DNA from 2 places in the Paenibacillus sp. Y5S-9 genome. Region 2 is predicted to be linked to the other one. Evidence: riboswitches for the same ligand, from Rfam matches in the RefSeq annotation. Region 2 holds a riboswitch; the other holds the start of a gene.

Region 1 (3,388 bases), 490 kb from region 2:
CCATGGATTGCGAGTGGGACCATGAAGACGGGGCTCGGTAATATTTTTCAAACCAAATTCAGGCGTATTGGTATGTCCTATGAAGATAAAGCCTGCATCACGGAGTCGAGTGACAAAATTGGAATTGCGTATTGCACGATGCTCGCTGAACAAACGGGAGCCTGAAGTCAGAAATTCACCTTCCAAGGATTGCGAAATATCTTTCAAGAGCAGGGGCACACCGGCAAAAGGTTGTTCTCCAGGGCGAACCAAACCGGCTTCCTCACGTGCGCGAGATTCATATGTACGAATAACCGCATTAAGTTGCGGATTCACTTCTTCAAGGCGTGCAAACGCCGCTTCCAGCATTTCAACCGGGGATACTTCCCGGGATCGGATCAGTTCAGCCAAACCTACGGCGTCGTAGGAGGTATATGAGAATGAAGACATCATAATCGTTCCTCTCTGAATATAATTCATCTGTTTATTCCATATGTCATCGTACCACCGGATTGGATAAAAGACAAAACATAGAAGAGACTTAGCGCGATGATTTTGATATTCGATGTGAGAAGAGGGAAAAGAGGGGCATTTGCATTTGCGATATAGAAATAAAGCACAGGGTTAATAGCTCATATTGCTAATTGAGAAAATGATGGAGTAATATCGAGTCATGGAAATAAAAAACCACTGCTCATCTAATGTGATGTGCAATGGTTTTATTTTTATATTTGACTATTGGTTAATGTGTGAACCTCAGATAAATCCACTTACTCTGTACGCAGCTTCGGAGCCGCATCGGCCGCAGTTGATGATCTTTCCTGTTGTCTGGAAATGGCGAAGAGGGCCACCCAGATCAGGATAAAACCAAGCAGCTGCTCCCATGTAATCAGTGTACGGAAAGCAATCCAGTTCACCAACACACCTGCCATCGGGAAGCTAAGTTCTGCAAGTGTTGCAACAGATGCTTTGGTTGACGACAGACCTTTGTAATACAACAGAAGACTGAGCAAACCTGGTAACAATGCCTGACCGAGAATGTTGAGGATGACAGCAGTCTGTTCACCCGTTCCGGATGGAAACGTCCATGCCGCACCTTCGTTCCACGTCATAAAGATCAGGAGCGGGAGAGCAACGACAAAGCGCAGGGAGGTGACCGTTTCATAACGCGCCTGCCCCAGCATCAATCGACCCATAACGGTTGAACCTCCCCATAAGGCAGCGGCCCCAAGGGATAACAAGCTTCCAGCATGAATCCAGTTGTCCCAGTTACCTAATGGCAATGTGAAGCCAAATGTAAGCAGGTAGGTTCCTGCTAATGCTATGAAGAACAATCCACCGAAGCGACGTGGTAATGTTTCTTTCAATAACAGTTTAGCCAGCACGATAGCGAAGAGTGGTTGCATTTTTTGCAATAATAGCACCGTATTCGGATCGTTATGTGTAAGCGCCATGGTGAACAATACCGTTGCGAGTGCTGATCCTCCCCATGAGATAAAGATCACGGCAATCCAGTGACGAGCGCGCAGGTTTTTCAGATCAGCCCGAAATTTCCACAGCACGGGTATGGCAATAAGACTGACGATGATATGTTCCACCAGTACAATCTGCGTGGATGTCATCGTGTTTAGCAAAATAATGCGGAAGAGTGGGTCTACACCCCATAAGGCGGCGCCGAGAACTACAAGCCAGAATCCGGTATTACTTCGTTCCTTGCGGTAAACAGGTGATGCTGCTGATGTCTTTTCCATATTCAGGACTCCTTCGTCAGAACACGGAATCTTCAGTTGGCAAAATCGACAAAAGCCCCCGTTTTGGTATATACCAAATAAACGGGGGCTCATCCAAGGACATGCGTCAGGAAAGAGGCCTTCCCGTGAACGGCATGTCAATGTGTTGATCTTCTCTCATCCGGACTGTACCGTCGGCCTTGGATTCACACCAAGTCAGTCGCTAGATGTCCTTCGTTAAGAACAACTAGCGAGTCGCGGGCTGGTTCCGAAGAACATCACCGCCGGTTGGGAATTGCACCCTACCCCGAAGATCCTATTCAATTATATAGTGTGTTGAACAAGCTGTAACATTAATAAGTTCATCTTATTCCTGTAAGCGCTAGCAGTTCAAGCATTTTTTTTAGAAAACGATTTTCCAGCTCCCTTGCTGTCTGCGAAGGAGCACGATTTGACCTGCGTGATACGCATCATGGAGTACCCAGCGAGCCAGTTCGTGTGCCCATTTCTCTTCGGAGTCCATATATGCGGCTTCAAGATCTGACTCTTGTAGTGCAGCTAATTGATCTCGCAACTGTTGGGCTAATCGAGTTGTACCCTGTAGCAGTGTATTCCATCCGACTGCGTCCGTAGGATCTCCGGAATTCCCAAATGTGTATTCATTGGAGTCTACAGCAGGAAGGGTAGGCTCCTTACCTTGCATGCGACATAATAAGCGATGGTTGTAATAATACATATGGTTAACCAACTGCCAGATGCTTAATCCCCCTGAAGGTGGAATCCAGGCTGCTTGTTCTGCTGTAAGACCCTCCAAGGATTTCGACAAAGGTACAATCCAATTACATTGATCCCAAGTATCATCCTTTTGAATAAGTAACACATCTAGTGCTGTTGTTTTTGTCATTGCCTTTTCCTCCTTGCGTATAATTGTGATTTGTGATGTAACTAGCTAAAACTGATTAATAAGGTTACACTTAATATAACACATCAAAGATGAGTTGTAACCTTCTTTATGTAATTAGATGGTTACACTGAACGGAGGTATATATGGACAGGTTATGGACCGATTTTGTAAACAGCGATTATCACGACTGGCGTGGGGGAGATCGATCGGAGGACAGGCTCGGGAAGGCGAACTGGCAGCAAGATTTTCTGGATCGATGGCAACTTCACGCCTCTGTCCCTGCATCTCCGGAAGATGAGTTGGCGATGAGAAACTTCAGGAAAGAATTGATGGCTCTTGGAACCCGGTTGTCTTCTGGAGCATCACTAACGGATATAGAAAAACAATGGTTGAACGGCGTTATGGAAGCAGGGCATGTGAGAAGAAATTTGACTACAATTGATCAGGAACTGAAACTCCAACTGGTAACTGTAGAAGCACATTGGCATCAGGTTATGGCTGAGGTGGCTGCTGACTTTGCTTTGACTTTGGTGGAGGGAGAAGCGGGGAGGATTCGGGTCTGTGATAATTCGGATTGTCGCTGGATGTTCTATGATGATACCCGAAGCAGAACACAGAAGTACTGTGATGATAAGATGTGTGGCAATCTGATGAAGGTTAGAAGATTTCGGGCGAAACGCAAATCCCAAAATTGATAAATACTAACAATAACTATATAATGTATATATACTAGCGAAAAAATAGTCAGAAGCAGTACAGATTCGTAAGCAGGATG
Region 2 (3,388 bases):
ATACCTTCACCTTAACTGGATCCAAACATGAAGTGCTTCTTTTATAGAAGCACTTTTTTTGTTTTTTTACATACTTGAAATCGATGATTAGAAAGGATGAATAAAACCTTGGATACGGTTACTCAGCTAAGCTTGTTAAAACAAATTTATAGTGAGCGCACGTTGTGGGATGAAGAACTGCAGGCATCGCGCCATGTCGTTCCGGATAGTCTATCCGTAAAGGATCGAGAAGCGCTTGAGGCAGCGGGGCATGAACCGAATCGATTTGTACGTCCCCAACATGATGAAACGATTACTGAGCTGAAAAAAGTTGCGAATCAATGGACGCTGAATGATGCAGCGCAGGCTTTTGTATCCTCTTTGTGGTCAGCACCCATGATCTGGCGCTCGTTGCTTACGGGCAAGCTTATTGCGAGCAGTATGCCAAGTCATGGACATACGCCATATCCATCTTCAAACACTTGTAAGATTTGCGGATTAAGTGTAGATCAAGCAACCGACACGACGCTGCAATGGTATTGGCGCATGACCAATGGAACCCCGTTGGACGGTGATCCTTTTGGATATGTGCTGGCACTTCGAGAGTTGGCTGCCGCGCAGGAGCTTCCAATACCTAATGATTACGACCGTTGGACATTCCGTGCGGTGTTAACGGTGCTGCGCGAATTACCTCCCAAAACACGCTACAGCAAGGCAGCAGTAGCGCTCAAGAAGGAACGTCTTTTGCCTACACAGAAGGAATATGCCTACCGTGATTTGCTTGAGACGTTAGCTCTGATTGGCATATTGGATACGCCGGAACATCCTGGAATGATCACGGAATTCACCACTTACATGCAACGTGACGCACGCCCCAATGTTCGGGTTGAGGTACAGGCGCCTCTGGCGTGGTGGGACTCATCTGTAGGAATCAATGAGAACAACCTGAACAAGATATTTCATGATTTTGATCTGAATAATATATCTCTTGCGGATAAGCCTGATGAGAGTCCAGCTGTAAAGGACACGATCTTAGGAGCATTGGAGAAGAAGAGAAGTGTTCGCGGAAAAGTACCAAAGGCATCTCCTGATGCAGGTACCGGGGAGGTACAGTCTGGAGATGTGTATGCTGTTCGGGTCCGGGAAGGTGTATGGGTGACAGTATACTGTCATGAAGTCAGAGACAAGCGTGTCATCGTTGAATATTTGGATGGTGTCTTTCCAGAGATGCCGGGAAAAGCAGATTTGCATGGAACGTTTCGACCGAGAGCGAATGGACGCTGGAAATGCTCGGCTATTGCGATTGATTCCACAAGTTGGGTCAGAAGGGTGGCAAGAGAGTTCCCGCTTCCGACTTCGCCCCTGCAAGAACCTGATCGCACTCCATTCCATAATGCCAAAGAATTAAAGCATATGGCGAGCTGGTGTTTTCCTGATATGTAGAATACTGCGATGGATGTGAAATGTGCCTCCAAACAAAAACCGTACCTCCTTGAGAGGAAGCGGTTTTTTGTTGTTTCTTAGCTTATTAAAAGTTAGTATGTGACAAAAAGGAACAAAAAACAATTGATTTTTTGGCATTAAAGTGCTAACATCCAAGTAATAACGAAAGCAATCCTTCAGGGCAGGGTGCAATTCCCTACCGGCGGTGATGCAGGAAGTGTAAGGACACATGTCCAGCACTTGATGCAAAGTCCGTGACCTGTCTGCCTGTGGCAGATGGCTGATCTGGTGTAATTCCAGAACCGACAGTATAGTCTGGATGGGAGAAGGAGAGGTGCAGACCTAACAGGTTTGCATTCAGCAGGAGTATTGCTGTACAGTCTAGATTGGTAATGTCTTGCACTGTGCAGGGAAAATCCGGTTACGCTGGACAGTTCCATACATATGCCACACTATAAAAGCTCTTTACCTGTAATTGATGTTCATTAAGGTATGTGTCTATTTTCACTTGCCCGAAATGAAGTTTTGGGCAAAGTGTTGGCGTGCTGTATCCATTTCACTCCTGCTGGTGACATTTGTCTCTCATCATCCCCATCGAACTGATTGTTCGACGGGGATTTTTTAATAAAAAAGACTTTAAACCGCGGGGTGAACGGATTTGGAAATGATCAATGATGAATTTTATATGGCACTGGCATTGGATATGGCGGAACGAGCACAAGGACAGACGGGGATTAATCCGGTCGTTGGATGTGTAGTTGTGAAAGAAGGTCGTATTGTAGGTCTGGGGAGCCATCTGAAACGTGGAACCGGTCATGCGGAGGTGCATGCCCTTAACATGGCAGGCAGCGATGCAGAAGGAAGTACGGTATACGTTACACTTGAGCCCTGTAGTCATTATGGCAAGACGCCACCTTGTAGTGAACGCCTGATTCATGAAAAGGTAAAACGTGTTGTCGTATGTTGTGAAGATCCAAATCCGCAAGTATCCGGCAGAGGCATCAGCATGCTTCGTCAACAAGGCATTGAAGTTGAAGTTGGCGTACTGCGTGAGCGTGGAAGACGCATGAATGAAAAATTCATTAAATTTATAACAACGGGTCTACCTTTTGTGACACTGAAAACGGCTACTACTTTGGATGGCAAAATTGCTACTCGCAGCGGAGACAGCAAGTGGATCTCCAACGAGCCCGCTCGTGAGATTGTGCATGCCCTTCGTCATCGTCACCAGGGAATTATGGTTGGCGTCGACACAGTGATTGCCGATAATCCGGAACTTACAACCCGTTTACAAGTGGAAGGCATTAGTCCGGTGCGCATTGTGGTGGATTCCAAGTTGCGTCTTCCCGTAGGTGCCAAAATGGTTAAGGATGGTCTTGCTCCAACATGGGTTCTCACCACAGACGAAGCCAGTCCTGAAGCTGCTGAACGTTTGGAAGCTTACGGTATTGAGATTATACGCTGTGGTCCTGGACCACGTGTGGATCTGTTAAGCGGACTTAGCAAGTTGGGTGAGCGTGAGATTGGTTCGATTTTGCTTGAAGGTGGGGGCACTCTGAATGGAGCCATGCTGGAGGCACGGTTGGTCGATCGACTGCTCATGTTTATCGCTCCGAAGATTGTAGGCGGTTATGATACACCTGGAAGCTTCCGCTTCGAAGGTGTGGAACGTATGAATCAGGCGATTCAATTGAATCAGTTGGAGATCGAAAAAGTTGGAGATAATATCAGCATTGGCGGTATTCCGGTGTGGCCTGAATAAATAAATGAATTTTAAAGAAACAAGTTAGACTCTTTATAAATTGAACAAGGGAGGCGGCAGCATGTTTACCGGTTTGGTGGAAGAAGTCGGTCAGATCCGGCGTATTGGTCGGAAAGGCGAAGCGATGGTCCTGAATATCGGAGCTTCCGCCATCATGGACGATCTGAAAATTGGTGATAGTGTAGCAGTGAACGGCGTGTGCTT

What was found. Region 2 has a riboswitch for FMN ahead of ribD (bifunctional diaminohydroxyphosphoribosylaminopyrimidine deaminase/5-amino-6-(5-phosphoribosylamino)uracil reductase RibD). Riboswitches for the same ligand answer to the same signal wherever they lie in the genome.
Region 1: it holds a riboswitch for FMN, as region 2 does, so the genes downstream of both, V6669_RS17405 (DMT family transporter) here and ribD (bifunctional diaminohydroxyphosphoribosylaminopyrimidine deaminase/5-amino-6-(5-phosphoribosylamino)uracil reductase RibD) in region 2, are expected to answer to the same signal.

Annotation. Positions count from the first base shown of each region.
Region 1 covers NZ_CP145887.1:3,956,830-3,960,217, reverse strand. Annotated here, with positions in the region: gene V6669_RS17410 (amidase) at 1-429, opposite strand, end outside; gene V6669_RS17405 (DMT family transporter) at 750-1,730, opposite strand; FMN riboswitch at 1,875-2,028, opposite strand; gene V6669_RS17400 (DinB family protein) at 2,113-2,613, opposite strand; gene V6669_RS17395 (CGNR zinc finger domain-containing protein) at 2,757-3,308, shown strand.
Region 2 covers NZ_CP145887.1:4,446,077-4,449,464, reverse strand. Annotated here, with positions in the region: gene V6669_RS19575 (peptidylprolyl isomerase) at 1-1, shown strand, start outside; gene V6669_RS19570 (hypothetical protein) at 109-1,422, shown strand; FMN riboswitch at 1,591-1,757, shown strand; gene ribD (bifunctional diaminohydroxyphosphoribosylaminopyrimidine deaminase/5-amino-6-(5-phosphoribosylamino)uracil reductase RibD) at 2,081-3,184, shown strand; gene ribE (riboflavin synthase) at 3,246-3,388, shown strand, end outside.